DNA from 2 places in the Paraburkholderia nemoris genome. Region 1 is predicted to be linked to the other one. Evidence: riboswitches for the same ligand, from Rfam matches in the RefSeq annotation. Region 1 holds a riboswitch; the other holds the start of a gene.

Region 1 (14,888 bases):
GCGCCGGCATCGGCTTCGCGGAGCACGACGTGCGTTATGCATACGGGCGCGAGTGGATCACAGTGGTGGATTCCTTGCTGCGCGGTGAGCGTACGCGTTTTCGCGGCGAGCATTTTAATGTGGATGACTATCTATTGCGCCCCGCGGATCCATTTCGCAGCCGTCCGCGCATCTACGTGGGCGGCGAATCGGAACCGGCCCGGGAACTGGTCGCCGACAAGGGCGACGTGTGGTTCATCAACGGCCAGCCACTGGACGCCGTCAAAGCGTTGATCGCGGATGTCTCCGGCCGCAAGCGCCCCGCTCCGCACGAGCCGTTGCGTTTTGGCCTGTCGGCCTTCGTCATCGCTCGCGAATCCGGCGAGGCCGCCGATCGGCACCTCGCCCATCTCTTCGCACTGGCCGCAAAAGATGCTCCGCTCCGTGAGCAACAGAAATCGAACATCGACCCCAAGGCGGTGATGTTCCAGACCTTCGCGCAAACGCCGCGCGTGGGCTCGAACGGCGGCACGGCGGCCGGACTGGTCGGCAGCTATGACACGGTGGCGCAGCGGATCGCCGATTTTTATCGTGCGGGGATCGAGTTGTTCATGTTGCAATTCCAGCCGTTCGAGACCGACATGCGCATTTTTGCCGAAGAAGTGATTCCACGAGTACGTCGCCTGCTCGGCTGATCCGGGCGAGGTGCGCGGCTTTCAGCGCGCCGCACTCATGTGGCACAGTATCGTCAAACGCATGCGCTACGCTTGCGATACTGGACAGCCCCGATGAGCGAGATGAAGAACCTGACTGCGTACGAGCCCCCGGTCGACGAAGACCAGCTTCTGCTGAAGTGGATCCGGCGTGCGCGCGAATCCCAGATGAGCCATTACGACATGGCCGACCTGCTATCGGCGCGAGATCGCAGCGTCGGCTGGCTGGTCACCGCATTGACCGCGTTCGTGGGGACGGCCGTGTTTGCGTCGCTGAGTTCGACCGCCGTCTCGCCAGCGCTCAGGATCTTCGTGGGCTTCGTGAGCGTTGCCGCGGCGGTCTCAGCCGCGCTGCAGACCTTCCTCAGATACGCGGAGCGGGCGGAAAAACATCGCGCGGCGGGAGCCCGCTATGGCGCTGTGCGGCGCAGGCTGGAAGCGATCTTCGCAGGTGACGCCGACGCCCGCGATGGCCACTACCTCACCGCGATCCGCGACGAACTCGACCGGCTCGCAGAAGATTCACCCAATGTGCCGCCGCGCATTTTCTATCGCACCCAGCGAACCCTGTCCGCTGAACCACGACGCAGTCGCGATGCCTGAGTGGCCGCGCCACTCATTTGTAAGTGGCATTAACTTCAATTTGCGGTCCTTAAGCGTCACTTAAGGACACTGCCTGCACAATCGACGCTGGTGAAAATACCCCTATTCACAGGTATGTTTTTCCGCCAGCTATTCGAAACACGATAGTCCCGCCCGGCCTTCCGGTATTTACGTCTTTCCGGGCCTTTGCATCCGCCCGATTATGGTATCGTCCGACCTGCGCTTAAAAGCGCATTGCCACACTCAATCGGGAAGCGCAATCGCTCCCTAAAAAAAGATTATGGAAGTCCAAAACGCCCGTCGTTGGGCACCACGGGGAACCCGCGTCTGGCTCACCGCGGCCGCCGCATTGGCGATCGCGAGCGGAGTACGCCTGTTGCTCCATCCGCTGCTGGGACCGATCATGCCGGGCACCGCGTTCTGTATCGCGGCGGCTCTCGTCGAGTACTTTTGCGGGCTGGCCCCGGCGCTCACCGTCATGGTGCTCGGCCTGGGTATCGCCGACTATCTGTTCGTCCCGCCCTACGCCACCATCGCCGTCTTCGATCGCGCCGACGTGGTCCTGCTGGTCTCGTATCCGTTGGTGACGCTGATTGTCATCGTGCTGATCGAACGCCTGCGCCGCTCGCAGTTTCGCGCCGAGCTGATCGCATCGGTTGCGCAGTCGCGCTATGAAATGCTGCTGCGTCACGACAACGAACGCATGCTGGCGCGCCGCGCCGTCGACGAAACACACCGGCTGCTGCGCCATCTGTCCCATCACCACCGCACGTTCATTTTCATTCAGGCGCTCGAGCGCAACGCGCTGCAGCCTGGCAACGACGTCAAGCCACAAGGCGTGCTGCCGCGGCTGCCCAACGAGATTGCACCGGGCCCGCGCTTTGCCGATGTCGATCCCGAGGACATCCAGCGGCTCAGCAAGGCGCTGTGGCCCGGCAGCCATCGCGTGCACCTGAAAAGTGGCGATGGTCCGTCGAGGCTGACCGAGTGCATGTGCGAACGGTTCACCACCCATGCCGGCGAGTTTCTCGTCCTACGGATCGGAGCCTGATCCATGAGTCAACCGACGAGTCTCTTCTTACCCGGCGACGATCATGCCGTGCTGATGTTGCACGGCCTGTCGAGTTCGCCGCTCGAATTGCGTTTTCTCGCCCGTTTTCTGAACGCCGAGGGCTTCACCACCTGCGCGCCCATTCTGCCAGGCTACAGCGCCGGCTCGGAAGAAGAAGCGATGGAGGCATGGCTCGAAGCCGCCGTGCGCGAGTACGACGCTTTGGCCGAGCGCTTTGCCCGCGTCTCGATCTGCGGGCTTTCGATTGGCGCGGCCCTGGCGCTGGCTCTCGCGCATCGCCGTCCAGGGGCGCAGTCGCTCGTGTTGCTGTCGCTCACGCTCTCATACGACGGCTGGGCAATCCCCTGGTATCGTTTCCTGCTCAACTGGGCGTACTTCACGCCGATGCGCAAACGCTGGCGCTACCGCGAGGAAGCGCCGTTTGGCCTGCGCAACGAAGCGCTGCGAGCAAAGATCGCCCGCGCGATGCAGCGCAGCGACTTCAGCGAAGTCGGGCCGTCGACGATCTCATTGCCGGCATTGCACCAGGCGAGCCGCCTCGCTGCGACCGTGCGCACGCAGGTACGCGACATCAAGACCGATTGCCTGATTGTCCACGCGATCGACGACGAGACGTCGAGCCCCCGCAATGCCCGTTTTGTCGCCGCGAATATCGGCGCTGCCTTCTTACGCACAATCTGGCTGGATGACTCGTATCACATGATTACGTCGGACAACGAGCGCGAAATCGTCGCGCGCGAAACCGCCTTATTCCTGCGCGAAAGCGAAGCCGTCCATAGCGGCGACGACGGCAAACAACAGGTCGTCTCGAAGGCATTGGCGCGACGCCTCAGACAACTCGCGGCGCTTGGCAAGGAGCGCGCATGACGGCGGATATCAAGCTGAGTTTCGGCAAGCCCGCGCGCGCTTCGCTGCTGCTCGCCGCTGCGCTCGGCCTTTGCGCTGCACGCGCTGCCTACGCGGACGATGCAAGTCCGAACACGACGACTGACGCCAGCACCAGCGCAGCTTCCGACAGCAAATGGAAAATCGGCGTGGGCCCGGGCGTGGTGATCACGCCCAAGTACCCGGGGTCCCGCCAGTTGAGCGTATTCCCGTTCCCTGCGCTGGACATTTCATACGACGACCGGATTTTCTCGCAAGGCCCTGACGTGCTCGGCGTGAACGTGCTGCGCGGCCCTACCTACCACGTGGGCGCAGCGTTGAGTTTCGATTTCCAGATGCGCAAGGAGTCCGACGATCCGCGCCTGCATGGACTTGGCAATGTGAATGGCGGGCCGAAACTGAAGCTCTTCGCCGACTACACGTGGTGGGCGTTTACCGGATCGGTGGCGTTGTACCAGGATATCGCCGGGCACCACCAGGGGACCACGGTCAGCACGGATTTCGTGGCGTCCGCGCCGGTTGGCGGGTGGTTGTTCTCGGTGGGACCGGGATTCACGTGGGCGAATGGCACCTATACGCGGACGTTTTTCGGCGTGTCTGAGCAGCAGAGCGCAGCGTCAGGATTGCCTACGTACAGCACCAGTGCAGGCGTGCGCGACGTCCATATGAACGCCCAGGTGACTTACGACTTTTCGAAGCACTGGAATGGCTCGGTTTCCGCGACCTTCGGGCGGCTGGAGCACGATGCGGCGAATAGCCCGATTACCGAAAAGAGATTCGAGCTCAACACGCTCGCTTCGGTGAACTACAAGTTCTAGTTTCTGGTTTCTCACACGCTCACACACCAGGAGCGTGCGAGAAACCAGGCGTCCGTCGCGCTTCAATCCTCCGTACGCAACTCTTCAACTTCAATCCCCAACTCCGCAGCCATGCGCCGCACCACGACCTGAAGCCGGCTCACCTCGTCGGCGAGCCGCTTCTGTTCAGCTTTGACTGCCTCGAACGCCGACAGCGGCACGACCTCATCGTCTCCGCCCGGCTGGGCAAGATCGCTTGCGCTGACTTCGCCGCATAGCAGATGCATCCAGCGATTTTCGCGCTCGCCCGGCGTGCGTGCCAGCTTCGCCACTCGCGGCGGATCGTTGGCAGCCAGTTCGTCGAGAAACGCCTCGACCGACGAGATGTCGGCAAATCCATGCAGGCGCGCGCTGTTCAAGCGCAACTCGGCTGCGGTCTGCGGACCGCGCAACAGCAACGTGGTCAGTAACGCCGCCGACTGGCTCGGCAAGCCCAACACCCGATTCATGTTGTGCTCGAAACGCGGCACGCGGCTGCTGCTGCCTTCCATCACCAGGCTCAGCCGCTTCAATCCGTCGACGGCGGTCAGCACCTCGGCTTCGGTTGCATTCATCACGGGCGCGCGGCCGGTTTTCTGATTGCAACCCAAGGTCAGTGCGTTCAGCGAAAGCGGATAACTGTCCGGCACGGTGTGCTGCTTTTCGACTAGCACGCCGAGCACGCGCCCTTCAAGCAAGGTCAAAGCGCGGATGGAGGGACGGGAAACAGCGTCGGGAGTGGAGTTCATAGAAGATGTCGCGGCATGCGCCGCCGGGTCTCGTGAATGGTGTGCCTTACCGTTGCACAGCCGGGCGGCAGGTTTTAGTTTGTGGCCACTATGATAAACGGCCCGGCCGCTCGCAGTGTACGAATCTCCGCAATGGCGAAGCGTGCCCGGAACGCGTTCGCATCCGCGTCTGCGCATTTTTGTTTCGTTGACGGATTCCCATATTCGAGATAATTTCCCTGATATGGAAAACACGCTCACCGACGACAACGCCATCGACCGCCGCATCGCCCAGCGTCTGCGCGGATTACGCGCCGAGCGCAACTGGTCGCTCGACGATCTCGCCAAACTAAGCAACGTCAGCCGCGCCACCCTCTCGCGCCTCGAGAACGCCGCCGTGAGCCCCACGGCGAGCGTGCTGGGCAAGCTCTGCGTTGCCTACGGCCTGCCGATGTCGCGTCTCATGCACATGGTCGAAGAATACTTCGCGCCGCTGGTGCCACGCGATGCGCAGCCGGTCTGGGTCGACCCGAGCGTCGGCTTCCGGCGCCGCTCCGTGTCGCCACCGGCGCAGGCGCTGAGCGGCGAGGCGCTGGAGTGCGAGCTCGATGCAGGTGTGCGCATCACCTACGACGCGTCGCCGAGAGCCGGCCTCGAACATCATCTGATCCTGCTTGAAGGGCAACTGCAGATCACCGTCGACGGCCGAAGTCACGATCTGCAACCCGGCGACTGTCTGCGCTACCAGTTGTTCGGCCCCAGTGCTTTCGTCACGCCCTCGCATAGCGCGGCGCGCTACATCCTCTTCATCGTCTGAGTTCGAGCCACCATGAACATGAACGCGACCACCATCACGACCTTTTCCGCCGACGACCTCGTTCGCCATCTGCCCGAACTCGGCGCGCTGCTGCGTGCCTGCGTCCATGACGGTGCGAGCGTTGGCTTTGTATTGCCGTATAGCGTCGAGGAAAGTGAGGCGTTCTGGAGCGGCAAGGTGCTGCCGTCGCTGCGTGCCGGCGCGCTCGTGCTTTTTGTTGCTCGCCATGGCGAGGCGATCGCCGGTACCGTGCAACTCGATTACGACACGATGCCGAACCAGCGTCACCGCGCCGAGGTGCGCAAGCTGCTGGTCCATCCGTCGTTCCGACGCCTGGGTATCGCCAAAGCGTTGATGGCGGAACTGGAACACCGTGCGCACCAGCTACAGCGCAGCCTGCTGACGCTCGATACGCGCACCGGCGACAAGGCCGAGCCGCTCTATGCCGCGCTGGGTTATCAAACGGCTGGTGTGATCCCGCAGTTTTGCCGCGACACACTGGAGGAGCGGCTCGATTCAACCACCATCATGTACAAGACGCTACGAGCGTGACGCAGGCGAGTCTGCATCGCGTGGTTTAACGGCGCGAATCGAGCGCGATGCGCACGGCCAGACCGGCGAGCACGGTGCCCATCAGCCAGCGTTGCACCAGCAGCCACACCGGGCGCCCAGCGAGAAACCCGGCGATCGAACCTGCCATGATCGCAATCAACGCGTTGATCGTGACGGAGACGACAATTTGCACGCAACCCAGCGCGATCGACTGCGTGAGCACGCTGCCGTGCTCCGGTGAAATAAATTGCGGCAGCAGCGACAGATACATCACCGCGATCTTCGGATTCGCGAGGTTCGTGACGAGCCCCATGGTGAACAGTTTGCGGCGGCTGTCGTGCGGCAGGTCGCGCACCTGGAACGGCGAGCGGCCGCCCGGCTTGACCGCCTGCCACGCCAGATAGAGCAGGTAGAGCGCGCCGCCGAAACGCAGCGCGTCGTACGCGTAGGGCACCGTCAACAGCAGCGCGGTGATACCGAACGCCGCACAAAACATGTAGAACACAAAGCCGAGCGCGACGCCGCCGAGCGACACGAGCCCTGCTCGCCGCCCCTGGCAGAGCGATCGGGAGATCAGATAGATCATGTTCGGGCCGGGCGTGAGCACCATGCCGAGCGAGACCAGGGCAAAGGCAAGCAGCGTTGTGGCAGCGGGCACGGCGTTCTCCTGTGGGAATTGAAGTCGGGCAATGCCGCCAAATATAGCCGACGCCGCCGGTTCAAGCCTTAAACCCCCACATAAAAAGTCCCTATAGGCAGTTGAATGGCTTTGATTGCGCTAGTTAGTGGGGCGGACGCGCCGTTGCATATGGCGCCGTACTGCTCAGATGGCGCGTTGCATCGAAAGAAACACTTGCGGCGAAATTTATTGCCCGGTATCGTCTAGCCGTTCTGCAATGCAGCGCGGGAGAGATCGTCAGAGGATTGTGACGACGCCGACGGAGCAACCGCCCCGGAAACTCTCAGGCAAAAGGACCGCGCAGCTGGAACATCTGGAGAGCGGCGCCATGCGCGCCCACCGAAGGGGATTCCCTGCATACCGCATGCATCGCGATGCGTATGCTCACAGGAAGAAACTCTCAGGTACATGGACAGATGGGGCATCGACGCCGGTTTCGACACGAAATCGACACCGGTGATGCTCAACTACTCTGGACCATGTCATGTCACGAATCGCCATTATCGGCGCCGGCATTACCGGCGTTACGACTGCGCACGCCCTGGCGCAGCGCGGCCACCACGTCACCGTGTTCGAACGCCATCGCTATGCGGCGATGGAGACCTCGTTCGCCAACGGCGGCCAGTTGTCCGCCAGCAATGCCGAAGTCTGGAACAGCGCGGCCACGGTGCTCAAGGGCTTGCGCTGGATGCTCACACGCGACGCCCCGCTGCTGCTCAATCCGATGCCCACGTGGCACAAGTATTCGTGGATGGGTGAATTTCTGCGGCAGATCCCGCATTACCGGACGAACACGGTCGAAACGGTGCGGCTCGCGATTGCCGCGCGCGAGCACCTGTTTTCGATTGCCGAGCGCGAAGGGATCGACTTCGATCTGGAGCGGCGCGGGATTTTGCATATCTACAAGACGCGCAAGGAATTCGATGCGGCCAGCAAGGTAAATGAACTGCTGCGCGAAGGTGGTCTGGAGCGGAATCCGGTGACGTCGAGCGAATTGCACGCGATCGAGCCCACGCTGCATGGTGATTTTTTTGGTGGGTTTTTTACGCCATCCGATTCCACTGGCGATATTCACAAGTTCACGCGTGGGTTGGCTGAAGCTTGCGTGCGGCATGGTGTCGAGTTTCACTACGACGCGGAAATTACGTCGATCGAGCAGCCGGCTGAGGGACGCTTTTCGTTGATGGTCAATCTGGAAGGTGAATCGCAACGGTTTGCTTTCGAGCGGATCGTGGTGTGCGCCGGTGTGAAGAGCCGCGACTTCGCGGCGATGCTTGGCGATCACGTGAACGTCTACCCGGTTAAGGGTTATTCGATCACCGTATGTCTCGACGATGAAGTGAGTCAGCAGAACGCGCCGTGGGTCAGTTTGCTCGACGACAGCGCGAAGATCGTGACGAGCCGGCTCGGCGTGGATCGGTTTAGGGTTGCGGGGACGGCGGAGATCAATGGATTCAATCGGGATATCCGGTCGGATCGGATTGCGCCGCTGGTCGACTGGACTCGACGGTATTTTCCTGAGGTGTCGACTTCGAAGGTGATTCCTTGGGCGGGGTTAAGGCCGATGTTGCCAAGTATGTTGCCGAAGGTTGGCCGCGGCAAACGGCACGGCGTTTTTTATAACACCGGGCATGGGCATTTGGGGTGGACGTTGTCGGCGGCTACGGCGCAGGTTTTGGCGGGGGTTGTTTCATAGGGCCTGCTTGCCTGCGCGGCGAACATCGGCCCTATGCTGCGACATCGCTTGCGTAGCGCCAGACATCCCTGAGCGGGCGCACTTCCATGGTGACGCCCATGCGACTTCTGTCATCACTTACCGCATCGCGCGGCAGGTGATGGCAGAGATTTCCGCTGCAGGATCCCGCGACTTTGAAAGTACCCACGCTTAGGGGTTCAGCAACCGGTAAGCCTTGGCTCAATTCGGCCGTTCCCCTAGCTATTGACCTGGACTTGATTTGACACGCAACTGGCGAAGCGTCCCCAAAGGTAAAACCCGCTACATCTGCTAGTGTTGTCCAATTGCGGCCCACTCCCGAGGGAATCTCCATGACCAGATCCCGCTCTGTCACACGCAACGACCCGAGCTCGCGCCTGAGTGATGGACAGGTCGCGGCTGAAGCCAGAACGCGGTTAGCGTGGGATGCCGCGGTGCCCAAAAACGCGATAAGAGTAAAGGTCTCCCACGGCCGCATCACGCTGCAGGGCGAACTTCACCGTGAGCAGCAAAGAACCGCCGCACTCGAAGATGTCGCCCGTCTGTTTGGCGTAACCGGCGTCTCGGACCTCACTACGATCAAAACCGAATAACCTCAGCCGGAGCCGGCCTGCAACAGCCTCCGGCAATGCCTCGCAATCTGCTTCTCCTCCTCGGTGTGAATCGCCCTCACCTTCCCCGCTGAATCCCCTTCCGATAGCCCCAAAAACGCAAGCCCCGCGCACACTCGCTTACGAATCTCCTCACTGTGCTCACCGATTCCACCCGTGAACACCAGCAAATCGATGCCGCCCAGCAAAGCCGCATAGGCGCCGATCGTCTTGCGCACGGCTGCAGCAAACGCTTCTAGCGCCAGTAATGCATTCGCATCGCCCGCCGCGGCGCGCTTTTCAAGCGCCTGCATATCGCTCTCGCCATCGGCGTAACCGGCGAGACCGCTCTGGCGATTCAACAGCGTCTCCAGTGCATCGGCATCGAGCTTCTCCACGCGCATCAAGTACAGCAGCACACCCGGATCGAGATCGCCACTGCGCGTGCCCATTGGCACACCACCGGTCGGCGTGAGACCCATCGACGTATCGACGGATTTGCCGTCCTGCAACGCACATAAACTCGAGCCGTTGCCCAGATGGGCGAACACCGCTCGCGGCGGCAAATCAGCGCCGAGCCGAGTCACCAGCGATTCATACGACAGCCCGTGAAAGCCGTAGCGAATCACACCGGCCTCCGCGTAACGGCGCGGCAACGCAAGCTGCGCCGCACGCGTCGGCAGTGTTGAATGAAACGCCGTATCGAAGCAGGCGAAGTGCTCCGCGTCGCCGAAAATCTTCGTTGCCTCGTCGATCAGCGCCAGCGCCGGTGGAATATGCAAGGGCGCGAAGTGCACGGCGTCCTTCAAGCGCTGCCGGACTTCAGGTGTCAAACGTTGATGCGTTCGCAGATGCGGCCCGCCATGCACGACTCGATGCCCCACCGCAGCAGGACGCCCGTGCTTCTGCTCCGCAAGCACGCGCGCGAGCTTCTGCAACGCGTCGGTCTGCGACTCCAGCACATCCTGTTCTTGCACCAGCACGCGGCCGTCAGGCGATTTGATACGCAAGCTTCCGTCGCCGCGACCGATACCTTCGGCACTCCCTTCCAGCAGCAAGGTTTCATCGCCACCGGCGTACGTGGAGTGTGCAAACAGCCCAAACTTCAGCGACGACGAACCGCTGTTCAACACCAGAATCGTCGGAGCCGGGTCGCCGGTCTTCTCATGAGTCGCCATGGCACGCTCCGCTCAGCCCTTCCACGTCCAGTTGCGGATCTCTTCCTTGTCGATGCCTTCGGCATGCGCATAAGCAAGATGTTCGATGATCTGTCCACGCAGCCACTCCTTCGCGTGGTCGCCGACGCCGCGCAGCGCCGGCACGCGATCGATCACGTCGATAGCCAGCGAGAAACGGTCTACCTGATTGATGATCGCCAGTTCGAGCGGCGTGTTGATGTTGCCTTTCTCGTGGTAGCCGTGCACGTGCAGATTGCCGTGATTGGTGCGGTTGTACGTGAGCTTATGCACCAGCGACGCATACGAATGGAAGTTGAAAATCACCGGCGCACTGGTGGTGAACAACGAATCGAAATCGCGATCCGACAGGCCGTGCGGATGCGCATGTTCGGGCATCAGGCGGAACAGGTCGACCACGTTGACGAAGCGGATCTTCAACTCGGGAAAGCGCTCTTTCAGAATCTGCACGGCGGCAAGCGCTTCCATGGTCGCGATGTCACCCGCGCACGCCATCACCACGTCCGGCTCGACACCCTGATCCGTCGACGCCCAATCCCAGATGCCGATGCCCTTGGTGCAATGCGTGACGGCCGAGTCCATGTCGAGATACTGCAGATGCGGCTGCTTGTCGGCCACGATCACGTTGACGTAGTCGCGTGAACGCAAACAATGATCGGCGACGCTCAGCAAACAGTTCGCGTCCGGTGGTAGATAAATGCGCACCACGTCCGGGCTCTTGTTGGTCACGACATCAAGAAACCCCGGGTCCTGGTGCGTGAAGCCATTGTGATCCTGACGCCATACCAGCGACGTGATCAGCAGGTTGATCGAGGGCACCGGCTGCCGCCAGCCGAGATCGCGCTTCGCTTTCTCCAGCCACTTGGCGTGCTGGTTGAACATCGAATCGATCACATGGACGAACGCTTCATAGGTGGCGAACAGCCCATGGCGTCCGGTCAGCACGTAACCTTCGAACCAGCCTTCGAGCGTGTGTTCGCTCAGCATCTCCATCACGCGGCCGTCCACGGAGAGTTCGCCGCCGTCGGCGTCGCTTGCCATCGTTTCGGCGACCCAGGTTTTCTCGGAGGCCTCGTAGATCGCCGTCAGCTTGTTGCTCGCGGTTTCGTCGGGGCCGAATACGCGGAAGTTCGTCATGTTGTTGCGCATGACGTCGCGCAGAAACGTGCCGAGCACCTCGGTAGGCGACGTGTACGAGCCGCCCGGCTTTTTCACCGCTACCGCGTAGTCGCAAAACGCCGGCAGGTCGAGCGTTTTACACAGCAGGCCGCCATTCGCATGCGGATTGGCGCTGATGCGGCGCGTGCCTTCGGGCGCAAGTTCGCGCAGTTCGTCGACCAAGCGCCCCGCTTTGTCGAATAACGATTCCGGTTCATAACTGCGCAGCCAGCTCTCCACGAGCTTCAGGCTCTTGCTATTCGTGACCGGATCGAGCACCGGCACCTGGTGCGCGCGCCACGACCCTTCCACCTGATGGCCGTCGACTTCCTTCGGCCCGGTCCAGCCTTTCGGCGAACGCAGCACGATCATCGGCCAGCGCGGACGCGTCGCATCATTAGCTTCACGCGCATGCTTCTGGATGGCGCGGATTTCGCCGATGCATTGTTCGAGCGTCGCGGCCATTTGCTGGTGCATGGTGTCCGGATCGTCGCCTTCGACGAAATACGGCTTGTGGCCATAGCCGGTCAGCAAGGCTTCGAGTTCCTCGCGAGGAATCCGCGTGAGGATCGTCGGATTGGCGATCTTGTAGCCGTTCAGATGCAGAACCGGCAGCACCGCGCCATCGCGGATCGGGTTGAGGAATTTGTTCGAGTGCCATGAGGTGGCGAGCGGCCCGGTTTCCGCCTCGCCGTCACCGATCATCACCGTGACAATCAGGTCGGGGTTGTCGAACGCCGCACCGTAGCCGTGCGACAGGCTATAGCCGAGCTCACCGCCTTCGTGAATCGAACCTGGCGTTTCGGGCGTGCAATGCGAGCCGATGCCGCCGGGAAACGAGAACTGGCGGAAGAATCGCCGCATGCCGGCTTCGTCCTCGCTGCGGTCAGGATAGATTTCCGAGTAATGGCCTTCGAGGTAGCAATGCGCCAGCGTGGCAGGCGCACCGTGGCCCGGGCCGGCGATATAGATCACGTTCAGATCGAGCTTTTTGATCAGCCGGTTCAGATGCACCAGCAGGAAGCTTTGCCCCGGGTCCGAGCCCCAATGGCCCAGCAGGCGGTTCTTGATGTGTTCGGGTTTGAGCGGTTCACGCAACAGCGGGTTGTCGCGCAGGTAGATCATGCCGGCCGAGAGGTAGTTGCAGGCACGCCAGTAGCGGTCCATCTTGCGCAACGTTTCGGGCTCCAATATTTTCGGCGGGGTCGGACGGGAGGTTGCTTCGGCCATGGCGCCACTCCTTGAAAAGGACTGTCAGGCTGGTTAGCGGGTGCTGCTGCGATTGTTCGCGACGCGATCAGTGAAGAAAAACCGGCAATGACGGCCGCCTTGTCATGCGCATGACATAACGCAAGCGTAGGGCAAAGATCCCTTGTACAAGGCTCCTGGGGGCGGGCCGGTGATCGTCAGGGGTGTGACAGGAAGCGCGCGTCATGGTTCGGCGCGATCGTCCAAAGCTTGATCTTGCGACACGTGTGCGTCGCTTTCGTGTAGGCGCGGCAAGCGCCGATAGGGAAATGGCCGATCCGATTGCCGACCCGAACGTTGGCTAGCGCCCGTTCGATTGTGTGTTCGTTCTTTCGCGGGTGTTCAGTTGCCGGCCCTTCAGTTGCAGACCTTACACCGGCTCTTTCTCTTTCCGCTGTGGTGGCTGGTAGCGCCATTTGCTGGCATTGGGATCGTTGCGCGTGTCGTCGCGTTCGCGTTGTTCGGCGCGCGCTTCGTCGGCGCGGCCTAGTTCCGCGCGCCGGTCGCGCACGGCGCCAGGCGAATCGGACTGACGTAACGGCGACGGCGAACGTCGCGGAGCAGGTACTGGTGACATGGTGCCTCCCTTTTTCGAGGATGTGGGACGAATCAACGTTTCTTGCCAGTCCAACGGGGGTCCGGGCGGTGCAGGAGACGAAGCTGACGCAGGTACATCGAAGCGCCGACCATCAGCGCCATGCCTGCTACGATGCCCCAGATTGCGGATGTCATGATTTCTCCTTGGCCCGCCGGCCGCACTGCGTTTGAGCGCCTGCGACGTGAAAGTGGGCATCCGATTGAGCGCGCGGCCGATTTTGAGGAAATCAGGTTACGACGCGCGCCAAGCAAGGATCATGCGCTCAATTGGCCGCCGTGTCTGTACGGTGTTGGACGGTCCGGCCGACGGGCCGTTGGCGCGGCAGAGGCTGGTGGTCTTGCGCCGGACTTTAAGTGAACATTAAGTGAATGCGATTAAGCTCTCCATGCTAAATGCGCGATGGCGGGCCGCATCTGGCGCGTCCTCTGCTGCTCGCCCATTATGTGACCGGCCACCATGTCGACATCCAGCCGCCTCAAAGGGCCCCTGATTCTCCTTCTCTCACTCGTGCTGTTGTGCGCCGGCGTCGCCGTGCTGGTGGGCGTGTTCGGCTTGCTGGTCAAACTGCTGGGCCTTGGCTAGCAAGTCACCCCGGGGGCCGAACCGCAGAAAACCTAAGCGCCCCCAACTGTTCCGCCGCTGAGAAGCATATCGACGTCGATATCAGCCAGCTCCCCAATCCTCTCGATAGTCAGATCCGCAGGCGGATTGCTGGAGATCTCCTTGGGATCGAAAGCGTAATGCCCCTGGCGCGGAAAAACCGTAGTCAGCGTCTCCCCCCAGGCCTTCTTCATGGCGGTCAAAATCCGCAGTTTGTCATCCACCATCACATAGTGCCGGGCTGGATAGCACTCCATCACCTGATCGAGCATCTGCTCCTTGTGGATGTAGATCAGAACCCGTCCCCCGACCTCTTCCCATAGGCCCGAGCGGGCGATCTTGCGCGGCTGGAACACCACATCGCCGTCGGACAGAATCACCGCCGGCCCCCACTGCGACACATGTTTGATCGCATCCAAGGCCCCCGGATACAGCCGGTTCGCAAACGGATAATCGATCAGAAACGCCGACATCAACAACAGGCGCGTGTCCCGAGGGTTCTCCAGCCGATACCGCTGCAACGCACCGAGGTAATCGGCGTAGCCAAGCTCCGCACGCAGGCCCTCGAAAATTTCCCAGTACCGCGCACAGTTCTGCTCGCCGAATTCCCGTTTCATCTGTGCGCGTAAATCCGCCAGCACATGATCGTTGTCCAGCAACGTGTTATCGCAATCGAATAGAAAGACGACGTCGTGAGGCGTGGTATTGGAGGTTGGCATCGCGGCTCCCCTGAATTAGCTCTTGTGTCCATCGGCCGGCGTGGCCGCTTTTTCGACGTGTCCGCCGAAGTCATGCCGCATGGCCGACAACACCCGGTTGGCAAAATCCGCGTCACCCCGTGAGCTGAAACGCGCGAATAGCGCCGCGCTCAACACCGGCGTCGGCACGCCTTCGTCGATCGCCGCCGCTACCGTCCAGCG
Region 2 (14,888 bases), on a different contig from region 1:
AATCTCTATCACGGCCGCGCGTTTCGCTTCCAAAGAACGCTGCAACGCCGGCAGAAAATCTTCAGTCCGCTCCACCGTCTCTCCATGCGCGCCGAACGACTTTGCGAATGCCGCAAAGTCCGGATTCGTTAGACCGGTGCCGTGCACGCGATTCGGATAGTGCCGTTCCTGATGCATCCGGATCGTGCCGAAGTGGCTGTTGTTCACGACGATGAAAATGACATGCAGGTCGTACTGCATTGCCGTCGCGAGTTCTTGCGCGGACATCATGAAGCAGCCGTCGCCGGCTAATGCGACCACGGCGCGTTGCGGATACATCGACTTCGCCGCAATCGCCGCGGGTACGCCGTAGCCCATCGCGCCACTGGTCGGCGCGAGTTGCGAGCGGAAATGCCGATATGAAAAATGCCGATGCAACCACGTGGCGTAGTTGCCCGCGCCGTTTGTGAGGATCGCGTCTTCAGGTAGATGCGCGCGCAACTGCTGGATGACTTCGCCCATTTGCACGTCGCCAGGAATCGGGCGTGGCTTGCGCCAGTCGAGATACGCACGATGTGCTTCTTCCGCGGCGCCGGTCCATGCGAGCTTGTCGGAAGACGGCCTCAACGCCGCAAGCAACGCCGCCAGTTCCGGCATGCCGGACACGATCGGCAGATCCGCCGCGTAGACGCGCCCGAGTTCTTCCGCGCCTTGATGCACATGCACCAGAGTTTGTTTCGTCTTCGGAATGTCGAGCAGCGTGTAGCCGTTCGTCGTTGCTTCGCCTAGCCGTGGGCCTAGCGTGAGTAGCAGGTCCGCATCGCGGATACGTTGAGCAAGCGCCGGATTGATGCCGAGGCCGACATCACCCGCATAGTTCGAATGCTCGTTGTCGAGTGTGTCCTGGAAGCGGAACGCAAGGCCGATCGGTAATTGCCAATTCTCGACGAAGCGTTGCAGGTCGGCACATGCCGCAGGTGTCCAACCGCTGCCACCGGCAATCACCACCGGCCGTTGCGCGCCTTCCAGCAATCGACGCAACTCTTCTATCTGCGCTGCGGACGGCGACGCTGCCACACGCTTGTACGCGGGCGCGCCGGCAACAAGGTCGCACGCATCGCTCAACACATCTTCCGGCAACGACAACACGACTGGCCCCGGACGCCCCGACGTCGCCGTGTGAAACGCATGGCTCAGATACTCGGGAATGCGTTTCGGATCATCGATTTGCGCGACCCATTTCGCCATCTGACCAAACATGCGCCGGTAGTCGATTTCCTGAAAGGCCTCGCGATCGAGATGCTCGCGCGCGCATTGGCCGATCAGCAGGATCATCGGCGTGGAATCCTGAAACGCGGTGTGCACGCCGATCGATGCATGCGTCGCGCCCGGTCCGCGCGTGACGATGGCGACGCCCGGACGTCCGGTCAATTTGCCGACTGCTTCGGCCATGTTCGCGGCCGCTGCTTCGTGCCGGCAGACGATGGTCTGGATGCGGTCTGTTTCGTCGTGCAGCGAATCGAGCACGGCGAGAAAGCTCTCGCCGGGAACACAGAAAACACGTTCGACGCCGTGCGTCAGCAGGGCGTCGACGACAAGACGCGCGCCGGTGGTTTGGGTGGCGGAAGAGGTAGAAACGGGAGCGTTCGGCAGCGACATTGCGATGAAGCCTCCATACGAGTTGGTGATGCTTCTGTGTTGATCAAGCGAATTGTCACCGATAGCTTACGCCGACTGGGAGGGCGACGTCACGGCATGGCGTGATGCGTCAGATTGCGTAAGAGAATTTTTCGAGATGAAATTGACGCGTAGGATCGAACAAGTTTTGCTACGCGCTTCGAAAACATCAAAAAATATGAGTCATCGAATTCGCAATTTTTCTGACTATGAATAGTGAGTAAGCTAAGCAATGCTAATAAGCCCCCCGTTTTTGTCGCCGATACCAGGTCACGAAATGGATTCCGCCGAAGCGGGCAACACTGTCGTTCCTGATCACGATTTGTGTGCCGCTGGAATGCAGGAATGCGCACCAGGAAACGGCGCATATCCGGTCAGCTACAACCTTGGCTGGCATGGTGGCGCGCACCTCATTGCACCTCGCGATGCGCACGGTGCGGCTGCTCCCGTCCGTGCCATCGCCGACGGAACGATCATCTATGCACGACAGACCGACGCCAGTGAGAAGCCGGCCTTGTCATACCGCAATGTGCGGACGGACGACGGCTGCGTAGTGATCAGACATTCGACGCAAATAGGCGACGGTGACAGTGCAAGCGTGAGCTTCTTCTCGATCTACATGCATTTGCAGACAGTGACACCGTCGCTGGTCGCGGGTAGGAAAGTCTATCGAAAGGATGTAATCGGTATCGCGGGGCAGGTATATGGGCAGACCGGCCAGATACATTTCGAAATCGTTTGTAATCAGGCGGACCTTGAAAAGCTGGTCGGACGCAATACGGGGCCGCTCACGGCGACAACCGGCCGCAGAGATGCTATTTACGGGAATATCTGGTTCAGGGTGCCGAAAGGGACTCCGGTGTTCGAAAATCGCGAGCCACATCCGTATCGGTTAGACGACCGAGAGCCGCCACCGTGCGCCCTCATCACGCCGCAAGCGGCGCGCACGACCGACCAGGAGTATGTGATTCGGATGCGGTATCAACGAGGCGAATGCACGCTGACCACGTTCCATAAAGATGGCGATGGACAGTATGTCGTGTTCGGATCACAGGCGTGCGGTAGCGGCTATGAATATGGGCTATACCGGGAGGCCAACCGGCTGAGCGCGAAATATATCGAGTTGAATGAATCGGTGGGAAGCGCCTATGCGATTGTGCCGACGCCATGTGTAATTTACGAAATACTGCGCTTCGGACGTAGCCTGGGTACCGAGGCGCTGCCCGCAGGCAGTAAATTCGGTCACTGGCGAAAGATCGCGACTCCTGAAGCGGTCGGATGGGTGAATTTGAACCTTACCGGTATCGGCGTCTATAGCGACGCAGACTTCCCGCACTGGGCCGGCTGGAGTCTCATTGACGACGATACGACGGCGAAGAGTTTATGCGGTTCGCCAACGATTAGACGCTGGCTCGATGTGAATGGTGATGGTCACGTCTCGCACGCTGAAATGGTGCAGGGACTTCACATCGACGCGGTGCGTACACGGTTGTCGAAAGCGATCTGCAAATTTCCGATCGAGTGGTCCCGGAACGAGGACTCCATCGACCGCCGCTGGGGATGGCTCAAGGAATCGAGTGAAAGCTTACCCGGGGCGTTGCCTACGAACGATTTTGTTTTGCTGAAGGCCCATATACAAGCTTTAGCGTTTTGGGAGGAAATCCACGACCCACATCTGCCGCCCGCCGACCAATGCTGGCACTTTCCGCCCAAGGCTTTTATAGAGCATTTCAGGAAATGTGGATGGCTGAGCGCAAGCGAACTTTCCCAATGTCTGCCCAGGACATCGCTCTCCGGAAACATTACGTGGAACGTCGCCTTCGAGCGCGGAAGTACTCATGCAAAGCCGATAAATTTCATCTACCGAAAGTATCTGAATGAATGCAGGATTCGGTTGGTGCATTTCCTTGCTCAGACGCATATCGAGACAGATGTTCTTCGCACGATGGTGGAGGACTCGAAAGGCTATGGGTACGCTTACGGACCCTTCTATGGCCGCGGCTATCTCCAACTAACTTGGCCGTTTAACTACGATGCGTACAGGCGATTTCGGGGCGTCGCCAGTCATGGGGTGTCGGCGTACGCGGACCCGCGCATCACTTCAACGTCAACGCATGCCTGGGCGGACGGCGCTGCAGCACAGCGATGGTCGCCTCGATTCGATCCACACATCGTTGCCACCGATCCCATTCATGCTGCCGAATCTGCTGCAATGTATTGGTTAGCGAAGACATTTCGGGGCAAGCACAACATCAATCGCGCGGCGGATCTTGGCACGTCGCCGGCCGTTGTTGGCTTCATCAGCTGGCTCGTCAATGGAGGCGGTCACGGATATACGAACCGTCAGCAGTTTGCCCCGCTTCTCGCCGAAGTATTGCTGGACCAGCCACGCAGGGCAGATAGTGGACCTCTACGTTACCCGCCTTTGTCGCCGCCCGGCAGCCCTGAGCTTTGCAGCACTTTTCCTCCTGCTGCGGTGCCTTCGACCCAAACTGTAACGATTATCTATGTTGCGCAAAAACCTTAGTTTCCTGATTTTTTTCGCAGCGGTACCCGCATTCGCCGACGGTCGCACGGCCTTGCCTCAGGCGTGGGCCAACTCGCATTACGGTGCTTGCTATCGTTCAATTGAACCCGGTATGGCGGCGGTGTATGGGCCTGACTATGCGACCGACGACAACGTGGTGAGTACAACAGCCAAATACGTTACTGGCGACATGCTGCTTACTCAAGACCGAACGACGGGTACCAATTCACCAAGGACGATCTTCGAGAAACGCGGCAGGAATCGATGGTGCGTCGTCTTGACATCACCGCCTGTAGCCAGCATTAAAGCGGTTCCAAGCCCAGGGAGATCTGCTCGGCCGACGCAATGGGTCACGCTAACCCAAGCGGCGCCCGGTTTTTCCGAAACGAAGGTCGTCTATTTGTGGAGCCGAGCAAAGGCGCTTTATGTCCCTTCGAGGTGTTATCGAGTCTCCCGGACAAAGACCACGGAGCTTGCTTGCAAAGACGCGTACAACTAAGGTGTGGTGGTGCGCATGCCGATGTCGGGGCGGCGCGCGCCTCCCAAGTCACATTGGGCGTCGTGTGGTGGTCGCACACCTGCCGCCCTCAACACTCCACAATATTCACCGCCAACCCACCGCGCGACGTTTCCTTGTACTTCGTCTTCATATCGGCGCCGGTCTGCATCATCGTCTTGATCACAGAGTCCAGCGACACGTAATGCGTGCCGTCACCGCGCAGCGCCATTCGCGCCGCATTCACGGCTTTCACCGAGCCCATCGCATTGCGTTCGATACACGGAATCTGCACCATCCCGCCGACCGGATCGCACGTCAGCCCGAGGTTATGTTCCATGCCGATCTCGGCAGCATTCTCGACTTGCTCAGGCGTGCCGCCCATCACCGCGGCGAGCCCACCCGCGGCCATCGAGCAGGCCACGCCTACTTCACCCTGGCATCCTACTTCCGCGCCTGAAATCGACGCGTTCAGCTTGTACAGAATGCCGATTGCCGCTGCCGTCATCAGGAAGTCGATCACACCCTGCTCGTTCGAGCCCGGCATGAAACGCGTGTAGTAATGCAACACGGCCGGGATGATGCCTGCCGCGCCATTGGTCGGCGCCGTGACCACGCGCCCGCCCGCAGCGTTTTCTTCATTCACGGCGATGGCGTAGAGATTGATCCAGTCGACCATGGACAGCGGATCACGCAGCGCCAGCTCAGGATTGCCCGATAGCGCGCGATACAACTGCGGCGCGCGGCGCTTCACCTGGAACGGACCGGGCAAGTGACCGTCGGCATCTGGATTGTTGATACCGCAACCGCGCGACACGCACGACTGCATCACATTCCAGATCTTCAGCAAGCCCGCACGCGTCTCTTCTTCGGTATGCCAGACGCGTTCGTTTTCCCACATCAATTGTGCGATGCTCTTGCCGGTCGATTTGCACAGCGCGAGCAATTCGTTGCCGCTGCGGAACGAATGCGGCAATTGTTCGACGGCGCTCAGCACCTTCGTGTTCGGCGCGCCCGCCGTCACCACAAAACCGCCGCCAACCGACAGATAGGTCGACTCACGCAGCGTCTCGCCTTGTGCATCGAGTGCACGCAGTTTCAGGCCGTTCGGATGCTCGGCCAGCGCCTGGCGATAAAACGAAATGTGATCTTTCTGGACGAACGGCACGTCGTGCGTGCCGAGCAAGGCGAGCTTGCGCGACGCCTTCACCGCTTCGAGCCGCTGCGCGATCGTGTCCGGATCGACGGTGTCAGGGGCATCGCCCATCAGGCCGAGCATCACGCCGCGATCGGTGCCGTGACCCTTGCCGGTCGCGCCGAGCGACCCATACAGATCCACTTTCACCGATGCCGTCGCGCCAAGCAGCCCGTCGCGTTCGAGCCCTTGCGCGAACATCAGCGCCGCACGCATCGGCCCGACCGTATGCGAACTGGACGGACCAATGCCGATTTTGAAGAGGTCGAACACGCTGACTGCCATTTACTGCTCCCTGCTGATAAAAGTTAGTTTAGCGCGCCGGCAGCGGTAAGCACACGGCGAGCCATGCGGGCGGCGTCGGTGCGAGCTGCAGCGCGATCGGCGTATAGCGTCCGTCTAGACGCGCCGCCAGGTGAAACAGTTCCGTCGCGTTTTTCGGATCCCATTGACCCGAATAGCCGGGCAAACCGGCCTCGCGACGTTTGGCATCGAACGGAACGTTCGAATGCACGAATTCTTCATGCGTCTTGCTGCCATCCGCGTACGGCGTCAGCCAGTTCAGCGCGGCTTGCAGCGACGCGCCGTTCGCTCCCTTCTCCGGCAACCAGTTGCGGTTGTGGCGGCGCGCGGCAAGCGCGGCGGTCACGAGCGGCTGCAGGTCGTAGGTGACGTAGTGCAGCGCGTCGCGCTCGCCGAAGTCGAACGTCGAGCCGTCCGGCGCAATGTTGTCGCCGATATGCTCGTCGAACAGGCGCTGCGCCGCGTTGATCATCTTGCGGTTGTCCAGCGTGAACGCGGCCATCGAGATCAGCTTGATCCGGTGGCTTTGCCAGTTGTTCTTGAACGTGCCCGTGAGCGGTCGCGGCTGCGCGTCGATCTGCTCGATGTAGCCGCTGGCGAGCTTCGTCAGGAACGCCATCGATGCATTGCGCGTCTTTACCGGCAACGCGCTTGCGGTCATGTCGTAGGCGAGAATCAGGCCTTCGAAATGGGTTTCGTCGATCGGATTGAAACTGGGTTGATAAGTCGTGACCCATGCATACAGCAGGCGGTCGACCAGTTTCAGATAACGGTCGTCGCTGGTTGCGCGCCAGGCGAGCGCGGCGTCGCGCAGCAGATCCAGATCCTTCTCGGCCTCGACGCTTTGATCGTAAATGCCCTCGTGCGGCAGCGTGCCTTCGGTATGCAGTTTCGCCAGCGCATGCGGCGGGTCGTTCAGATGTGCCAGTACATTGCTCACCAGCGCCTTGACGCCTGGATCGGCGTTCGTGCGTTCGCTGGTTTGCAGCGCGGGCGCCGCGCAAAAATTCATTGCGGCCTGCGCCTGCCGTAGCGGCAGCAGCACCGCCGCGCCAGCCAGCAATAGCGTGCAAGCCTGCTGCCATGTTTGGGTTCGCCTGATTTCGGTCCGGCTTTGCATCAATCGCACCTGTCGCGCCATGCGAAACTCCTCGTTAGGCTGATTCGGTGTGTGATGTTAGCCGTTTGCGGACACAAGCGACAGAACCGCGCAACGCCTGCTTACAACCTTCGAGGCGCTGCGCGGTTTGCGGGCCGGCTTACTCGTAGTCGGCGATCGGCACGCAGGAGCAGAACAGATTGCGGTCGCCGTACACGTTGTCCGCACGGCCGACCGGCGGCCAGTACTTCTTGGCGATCAACGTGGGCAGCGGATACGCGGCGGTTTCGCGCGCATACGCGTGCTTCCAGTCGTTGGCGATGACTACCGCCGCCGTATGCGGCGCATGCTTGAGCGGATTGTCTTCGCGGTCCGAGCGGCCGTTTTCTACTGCGCGGATTTCCTCGCGGATCGCGATCATCGCTTCGATGAAGCGGTCGAGTTCTTCCTTCGATTCCGATTCGGTCGGCTCGACCATCAACGTGCCCGGCACCGGGAAGCTCATGGTCGGTGCGTGGAAGCCGTAGTCGGCGAGTCGCTTGGCGACGTCGTCGACGGAGATGCCGCTGGTTTCCTTGATCGGACGCAGATCGAGAATGCATTCGTGCGCGACCAGTCCGCCAGGGCCCGAGTACAGCACCGGGTAATGCGGCGCGAGTTTGTTTGCGACGTAGTTTGCGTTGAGGATCGCGGTTTCGGTGGCGGCCGTGAGGTTCTTCGCGCCCATCATCGCGATGTACATCCACGAAATCGGCAGGATCGAAGCGGAACCATACGGTGCGCCCGAAACAGCGCCGATACCGTTCGGCGCACGCTCATACCCCGACGAAATCTGATTCGGCAGGAATTGCGCGAGATGCGCGCCGACTGCAACCGGACCGACGCCCGGTCCGCCGCCTCCGTGCGGAATACAGAAGGTCTTGTGCAGATTCAGGTGCGAGACGTCGCCGCCGAACTGACCCGGCGCACAGAGGCCGACCATGGCGTTCATGTTCGCGCCGTCCACATAGACCTGGCCACCGTGCGCATGCACGATCTCGCAGATTTCGCGCACGTTCGATTCGAACACGCCGTGCGTGGACGGATACGTGATCATGATCGCCGCGAGTTTGTCGGCGTGCTGCTCGGCTTTCTTTTTCAGGTCTTCGATATCGACGTTGCCTTGCGCGTCGCAAGCCACCACGACCACCTGCATGCCGGCCATCTGCGCCGATGCCGGGTTCGTGCCGTGCGCCGAAGCGGGAATCAGGCAGACGTTGCGATGGCCTTCACCGCGCGATGCGTGGTACGCGTGAATGATCAACAGACCTGCATACTCGCCTTGCGAGCCGGCATTCGGCTGCAGCGACACCGCAGCGTAGCCGGTGGCCGCGACCAGCATCTGTTCGAGCTGATCGATCATTTCGCGGTAGCCGACTGTTTGCTCAGCCGGTGCGAACGGGTGAATCTGACCGAACTCGGGCCACGTGACCGGCAGCATTTCCGAGGTCGCGTTCAGCTTCATCGTGCAGGAGCCGAGCGGGATCATCGAGCGGTCGAGCGCGAGGTCCTTGTCCGACAGGCTGCGCAGATAGCGCAGCATTTCCGTTTCAGAATGATGACGGTTGAACACATGGTGCGTGAGGTACGCGCTGGTGCGCTCGAGCGCGGCAGGCACCGTGTTCTCTGCGGGGAGTTCTGCGTCGAGGGTGTCGATCTGCGGGACTTCGTCGACAAATGCCGCTTGCGCGAACGCTGCGAGCAGATCGGCCAGATCGCTGCGCGTGGTGGTTTCGTCGATCGAGATGCCGACACGCGTGTCGCTCACGCGGCGCAGGTTGATGCGCCGCGCCGTCGCCGCGTCATGCAGCGCCTGGGTGCGTGCACCGGTTTCGAACGTGAGCGTGTCAAAGAACGTGTCGTTGACGAGCGTGTAACCGAGCTTCTTCGCGCCGGCTGCGAGCAACGCCGCAATGCGGTTCACGCGCAGCGCGATCGTCTTCAGACCGTGCGGGCCGTGATAGACGGCGTACATGCTGGCCATGATCGCGAGCAGCGCTTGCGCGGTGCACACGTTCGAGGTCGCCTTCTCGCGGCGGATATGTTGTTCGCGCGTTTGCAGTGCGAGACGCAGTGCCGGATTGCCTTGTGCATCGACGGTCACGCCGACGAGGCGGCCCGGCATCTGACGCTTGAATTCATCGCGCACGGCGAGGTAAGCCGCGTGCGGACCGCCGAAACCAACCGGCACGCCGAAACGCTGCGTATTGCCGACGGCCACGTCCGCGCCCCATTCGCCCGGCGGCGTCAAAACGGTCAGCGCGAGCAGATCGGCAGCGACCACCACGTGGCCGCCTGCTGCATGGATGGCTTCAGCGAGTGCGCGGTAGTCGCGCACATCGCCGTTCACGCCCGGGTATTGCAGCAACACGCCGAACGCATTCGCGTTCGCCGCATCCGCTGCCGGGCCGACTTTCACTTCGATGCCGACCGGCGTGGCGCGCGTCTTCACCACTTCGATGGTTTGCGGCAGTACGTCGTCGGCGACGTAAAACACGTTCGACTTCGGCTTGCCGACGCGTTGCAGCAGCGTCATCGCTTCAGCGGCGGCGGTGGCTTCGTCGAGCAGCGATGCGTTCGAGATCGCGAGACCCGTCAGGTCGACGATCATTTGCTGGAAGTTCAGCAGCGCTTCCAGACGGCCCTGCGAGATTTCCGGCTGATACGGCGTGTACGCGGTGTACCACGCCGGATTTTCCAGCACGTTACGCAGGATCACCGTCGGCGTGTGTGCGTTGTAATAGCCCTGCCCGATATACGAGCGGAACACCTGGTTCTTGTCCGCCAGCTCACGCAGCGAGGCGAGTGCTTCGGCTTCGCTCTTCGGCTGGGCGAAGGGGCCGAGCGGCAGCGTTTCGGTGCGGCGGATCGTCTTCGGAATGACCGCGTCGATCAGCGCGGCGCGCGACGCGAAGCCGAGGGCTTCGAGCATCGCTTGCTGGTCGGCCGAATCCGGGCCGATGTGCCGTTCAGCGAAGGCGTCATGCACTTCGAGCGCGGCGAGCGAGAGAGGAGTGCGGTTCATCAGACGATCCGGGTGTTCGAGCTTCATGAGGTGTTCCTGGCGGTGCGGGCGTCCGTTCGACTGTCGAATCGGACGCGCCGCGCCTGTCGGGTTTAAACGTAATGGTGCAACTTGCGGTGAATCAGGCGCCGACGGCCTTGGCGTACGCGTCCGCGTCGATCAAGCGATCCTGCGATGCGTCCGCAGCCGGCTTGATCTTGAAGAGCCAGTTCTCGTACGGCGCGCTGTTGACGCCATCCGGCGTGTCGGCGACGGCCGGGTTCGCTTCGATGATTTCGCCAGAGACCGGCGCGTAGATATCGGAAGCGGCTTTCACCGACTCGATCACGGCGACGGTGTCGCCAGCGTTGACGGTCTTGCCCAGTTCCTGGACTTCGAAGAAGACGATGTCGCCGAGCGCTTCCTGCGCGTGGTCGGTGATGCCGACCGTCAGCGTGCCGTCTGCTTCGGTGCGGACCCACTCGTGCGATTCGGTGTATTTCAGATCGGCCGGGATGCTCATCGGATGCTCCTATGCGGTGTTATTCGGTATGAACTTAAAAGATATGTCGCACGCGCCGGCTGCTTAAACTGCGAGCACTTTGCCGTTGCGTACGAACGGCAGTTTTACCACGCTTGCGGGTACGTTTTTGTCACGAATCTGGACGTGAACGGTGTCGCCCGGCTGCACGCCTTTCGGCACGCGCGCAAAGGCGATCGATTCCTGCATCGTGGGTGAAAAAGTACCGCTGGTGATTTCGCCTTCGCCGTGCGGCGTGACGACTTTCTGGTGAGCACGCAGCACGCCTGCCGCCTTGCCGTTTTCCTTCAGCAGGATCAGGCCGACGAACGAGGCCTGTGAGCCATCGGCCTCAAGCTTGGCCTTGCCGACGAAATCGCGCTGCGAATTTAGATCGACGGTCCAGGCGAGGCCGGCGTCCAGCGGCGAGACGTTGTCGTCCATATCCTGGCCGTAGAGGTTCATGCCGGCTTCGAGACGCAGCGTGTCGCGCGCGCCGAGACCCGCAGGGCGCACGCCTTGACGCACCAATGCGTCCCAGAATTCGCAGACGGACGTAGCAGGCAGGACGATTTCGAAACCGTCTTCGCCGGTGTAGCCGGTGCGGGCAATCATCAATTCGCCAAACGGCGTGTTGTCGACGATCGCGGCGTTAAACGGCTTAAGGAGTTCGGTGGAGGTGCGGCTGGACGGCGCGACTTGCCAGACCTTATCGCGGGCGTTCGGGCCCTGCACGGCGACGATCGCCAGATCGCGGCGCGGCGTGATGGTCAGGCCGTAGCTGCCTTCGGTGTTGAGCTTGGTGAACCAGGCGACGTCTTTCTCTGCGGTGCCGGCGTTGACGACCAGGCGGAAGTGGGTCTCGCTGAAGTAATAGACGATCAGATCGTCGATCACACCGCCATTCGGGTTCAGCAAACAGGAGTAGAGCGCGCGGCCCGGCGTTTGCAGCTTGCCGACGTTATTGGCCAGCGCGTGTTCGAAGAAGGCGCGCACGCGTTCGCCGGTGAAATCGACGACGCACATATGCGAGACGTCGAACATGCCGGCGTCGGTGCGCACGGCGCGGTGTTCGTCGATCTGCGAGCCGTAGTTGACGGGCATGTCCCAGCCGCCGAAATCGACCATGCGGGCGTTGAGCGCACGATGGGTGGCGTTGAGCGGGGTGTGTTTGAGTTCGGTCATGGGGCCTCAGGCGTCTCGCGAAACAAAAAAGGCCATGCGGCGCTACGCCTCGCGGCTGATGCCTGCGAGCGATTGCGTTGCATGACCCCTCTGTCCTCGATACCTGAGAGATTGCGCTACCGAGCGATAGTGAAGCCGTGATCGCTACGGTGAAACGCGCGCCCCTTCGGTGGGCAGCTTGCCAGAATCTGCTCGATTAAACGATGCAGACGGCTACTGCCGCTCTCCAGAGTGCGAAAAACCGATGCCTTGATGTTGCCTGGGCGCGGGTTCTTCGACGCAGTCGGTCCTTTTGCCTGAGAGTTTGCGGGTGTGCCCCTTCGGCGGCGCGGCCTGCGATTTCTGCGGCCAGCACGCTCTCCCGACGCGTGCGGCGAATGTACGCGAGGGCCGGGGGCTTGTCAAATAAAGGCCCGCAAGGGGCATGGGGGTTGGTGCTGCGGATTCGTGACAGTCAAAAAAAGCGCGGGACGTGATGCCCGCGCTTCTTTGCTTCGGTGCCTGAACCAGTGCGATTAGCCGACGCGATTAAGCGACGCGACTAAGCGCCGGTTTATTCGCCGATGGCGTGTGCCGCGTTGTCCAGTTCCTGATTCAGCACGCGCTGTTCGTCGCCGGACAGGCCGCCGCCGTGTTGCGCCGCCATGTCGTGGGCTTCCTGACGGATCACGTCGAGGCGATGGTGCAACGCGCCGCCTTGCGGGGGCGGGTAGTAGCCTTGGTTGACGCGAGCGTCGATGCGGCGGCTCAGGTTGTCGATACGGCCGTTGACCTGGTTGAAGCGCTGATCCGCGATCTGTTGCGGGTTAGGGCGCGGCGCCGGCGCGGGTTGCTGAGGGGCCACCACGCAGGCGGCGAGAGAACTGAGCAATGCGCATGCTGCAAGTGCGCGGACGATTCGGGGCATGGACTCTCCGGGAGGTCGTTGTCGTTTTGTGGTGCTACCGGGGTAGCAACGGATTGTTGGGGATTCACGCTGACCGCGGAGGCGGGGTTATTTGTAACGTTATGTTCCTTTCGGGGTTGTCAGGCTTTTGCCATTGGCGGCGGCATGGTCCGCATGCTGCCGCCAATGGCGCAGAAAGCGCCCCGTGGCGCAGAAAGCGCCCCGTGGCGCAGGAAAACGTCAGCGAATGCGCTCAAACGGCAACCGGACGCCTTCCTCCGAACTCCGGGCTGCAAGCTCGATAATCGTCATCACGTCGACTGCGTCCTGAGCACTGACGGGGAATTTCGCGCCGTTCTGAATGGCATCCGCCAAGGCAATATAAAAGCCGACGTATTCGCCATTGCGCGTAGGCACCTCCCGCTCGACTTCCTGATCGCCTTCGAGCACACGCAGCACGCCGGGCGCATTGCCGGCGCCGAACCCGTCATCGCCAGGCCGCAAGCCGGCTTTCAACTGATCTTCCTGCGTATCGAGCCCGTATTTCACGTAGCTCCCCTGCGTGCCGTGAATCGTAAACCTCGGCGCGACGTACGCAGTCAACGCGCTGGCATGCAACACCACCTCGAACTCACCGTATCCCAGCTGAATATGGACGTAGTCCGGTGCACTGGCTTGATCGCGATGCGTCCGAACCGTCGCGGACACGGTCTGCGGTGCGCCGAACAGAGCCAGCGCCTGATCGATCAGGTGCGGTCCCAGATCGAATAGCAGGCCGCCGCCGCGCGAAGCCTCCTCGCGCCAACGCTGCCGAACTTCCGGCCGGAAACGGTCGAAATGCGATTCGTATTGCGTGATGCGTCCCAACTCTCTGCTGGCAAGCAGATCCCGCACGGTCAGAAAATCACCGTCCCAGCGGCGGTTATGAAAGGGCACGAACCGCTTGCTGCGAGCCAGTGCAATGTTGGCAAGCGTGTGGGCGTCGGCGGCGGTGAGCGTGACCGGCTTGTCGACCACCACGTGCTTGCCCGCTTCCAGCGCGCGGCGCGCCAGGTCGAAGTGCGTGTCGTTGGGCGTGGCGATGACGACGCAGTCGATTTCCTCGAGCGCCAGCAGGGCGTCGAGATCGGCCACCACCTTTGCGTGCGGGTAATCGGCCAGCGCGTGCTCGGGCTGGCTCGTCGCGATGGCTGCGATGCTGGCTCGCCCGCAGTGCTCGATCACCGGCGCATGAAAGGTCGCGCCAGCAAAACCGTAACCCATCAATCCAATCTTCAGCGATGCGGACATGCGTGTCTTCCTGCAAAAACGGCGCGCCGCTTTGCCACCGCGGCGACGGCGCGCAACAGCGTAATTGTGGCATGTCCCGAAGGCGGACTGTCAGCATCGTCGCAGGCGTTTGCTGGCGGCGCCTGTTTGGCGGCGCCCGGATGGTAATTGTGGCCGTGTTCCGGGCAACCGGGTTGAGCCTCCGTTTTTGTCGTCGGGCGAGCTGCCATTGCGGCCCCCTTTCCTGGCCGTCCGACAGCGCATCTGTCACGGCATCCGCTTTGGGCATCCGTGTTAACATCGCTCCTCTCGCGCGGATCGTAGCGAGCCGGAACGCCCCTCACACCGAGGCACGCGCGCCAGCCGCCCGCCCCGCGCAGCATGCCCCCGGGCCTTCGGTCTCGCGATTCCGCACCCAAGCGCCCTCAACCGCATTACCCATCCACTGACGATGTCCGCAGGCCTGAACCCCGCTCAAAATGAAGCGGTCCGTTATCTTGACGGTCCGTGTCTCGTGCTCGCCGGCGCAGGCAGCGGCAAGACGCGCGTGATCACGCAGAAGATCGCCCACCTGATCGAGGCCAAAGGCTTCGAGCCGCGCCACATCGCCGCCGTCACGTTCACGAACAAGGCCGCGTTGGAAATGCGCGAGCGCGTGGGCAAGCTGCTCGAAGGCAAGACGCTCACCACGCCCGGCAAGGAAGGCCGT

Evidence for each region. Region 1 has a riboswitch for glycine ahead of KHO33_RS02690 (D-amino acid dehydrogenase). Riboswitches for the same ligand answer to the same signal wherever they lie in the genome.
Region 2: linked by a shared signal. The riboswitch ahead of gcvT (glycine cleavage system aminomethyltransferase GcvT) and the one ahead of KHO33_RS02690 (D-amino acid dehydrogenase) in region 1 are both predicted to bind glycine.

Annotation. Positions count from the first base shown of each region.
Region 1 covers NZ_CAJNBO010000001.1:605,563-620,450, reverse strand. The annotation lists gene KHO33_RS02735 (LLM class flavin-dependent oxidoreductase) at 1-674, shown strand, start outside; gene KHO33_RS02730 (SLATT domain-containing protein) at 777-1,295, shown strand; gene KHO33_RS02725 (DUF4118 domain-containing protein) at 1,576-2,346, shown strand; gene KHO33_RS02720 (alpha/beta hydrolase) at 2,350-3,234, shown strand; gene KHO33_RS02715 (MipA/OmpV family protein) at 3,231-4,070, shown strand; gene KHO33_RS02710 (YceH family protein) at 4,133-4,837, opposite strand; gene KHO33_RS02705 (helix-turn-helix domain-containing protein) at 5,061-5,633, shown strand; gene KHO33_RS02700 (GNAT family N-acetyltransferase) at 5,652-6,185, shown strand; gene KHO33_RS02695 (LysE family translocator) at 6,211-6,843, opposite strand; glycine riboswitch at 7,080-7,173, shown strand; gene KHO33_RS02690 (D-amino acid dehydrogenase) at 7,349-8,560, shown strand; gene KHO33_RS02685 (BON domain-containing protein) at 8,911-9,171, shown strand; gene KHO33_RS02680 (acetate/propionate family kinase) at 9,174-10,346, opposite strand; gene KHO33_RS02675 (phosphoketolase family protein) at 10,359-12,752, opposite strand; gene KHO33_RS02670 (hypothetical protein) at 13,141-13,347, opposite strand; gene KHO33_RS42580 (hypothetical protein) at 13,380-13,502, opposite strand; gene KHO33_RS42575 (hypothetical protein) at 13,825-13,950, shown strand; gene KHO33_RS02665 (HAD family hydrolase) at 13,983-14,687, opposite strand; gene gnd (phosphogluconate dehydrogenase (NAD(+)-dependent, decarboxylating)) at 14,703-14,888, opposite strand, start outside.
Region 2 covers NZ_CAJNBO010000009.1:164,095-178,982, reverse strand. The annotation lists gene KHO33_RS16185 (thiamine pyrophosphate-binding protein) at 1-1,638, opposite strand, end outside; gene KHO33_RS16180 (M23 family metallopeptidase) at 1,934-4,183, shown strand; gene KHO33_RS16175 (L-serine ammonia-lyase) at 4,771-6,159, opposite strand; gene KHO33_RS16170 (alginate lyase family protein) at 6,188-7,318, opposite strand; gene gcvP (aminomethyl-transferring glycine dehydrogenase) at 7,437-10,367, opposite strand; gene gcvH (glycine cleavage system protein GcvH) at 10,462-10,842, opposite strand; gene gcvT (glycine cleavage system aminomethyltransferase GcvT) at 10,906-12,024, opposite strand; glycine riboswitch at 12,105-12,264, opposite strand; glycine riboswitch at 12,299-12,398, opposite strand; gene KHO33_RS16150 (hypothetical protein) at 12,578-12,931, opposite strand; gene KHO33_RS16145 (oxidoreductase) at 13,151-14,200, opposite strand; gene KHO33_RS16140 (UvrD-helicase domain-containing protein) at 14,631-14,888, shown strand, end outside.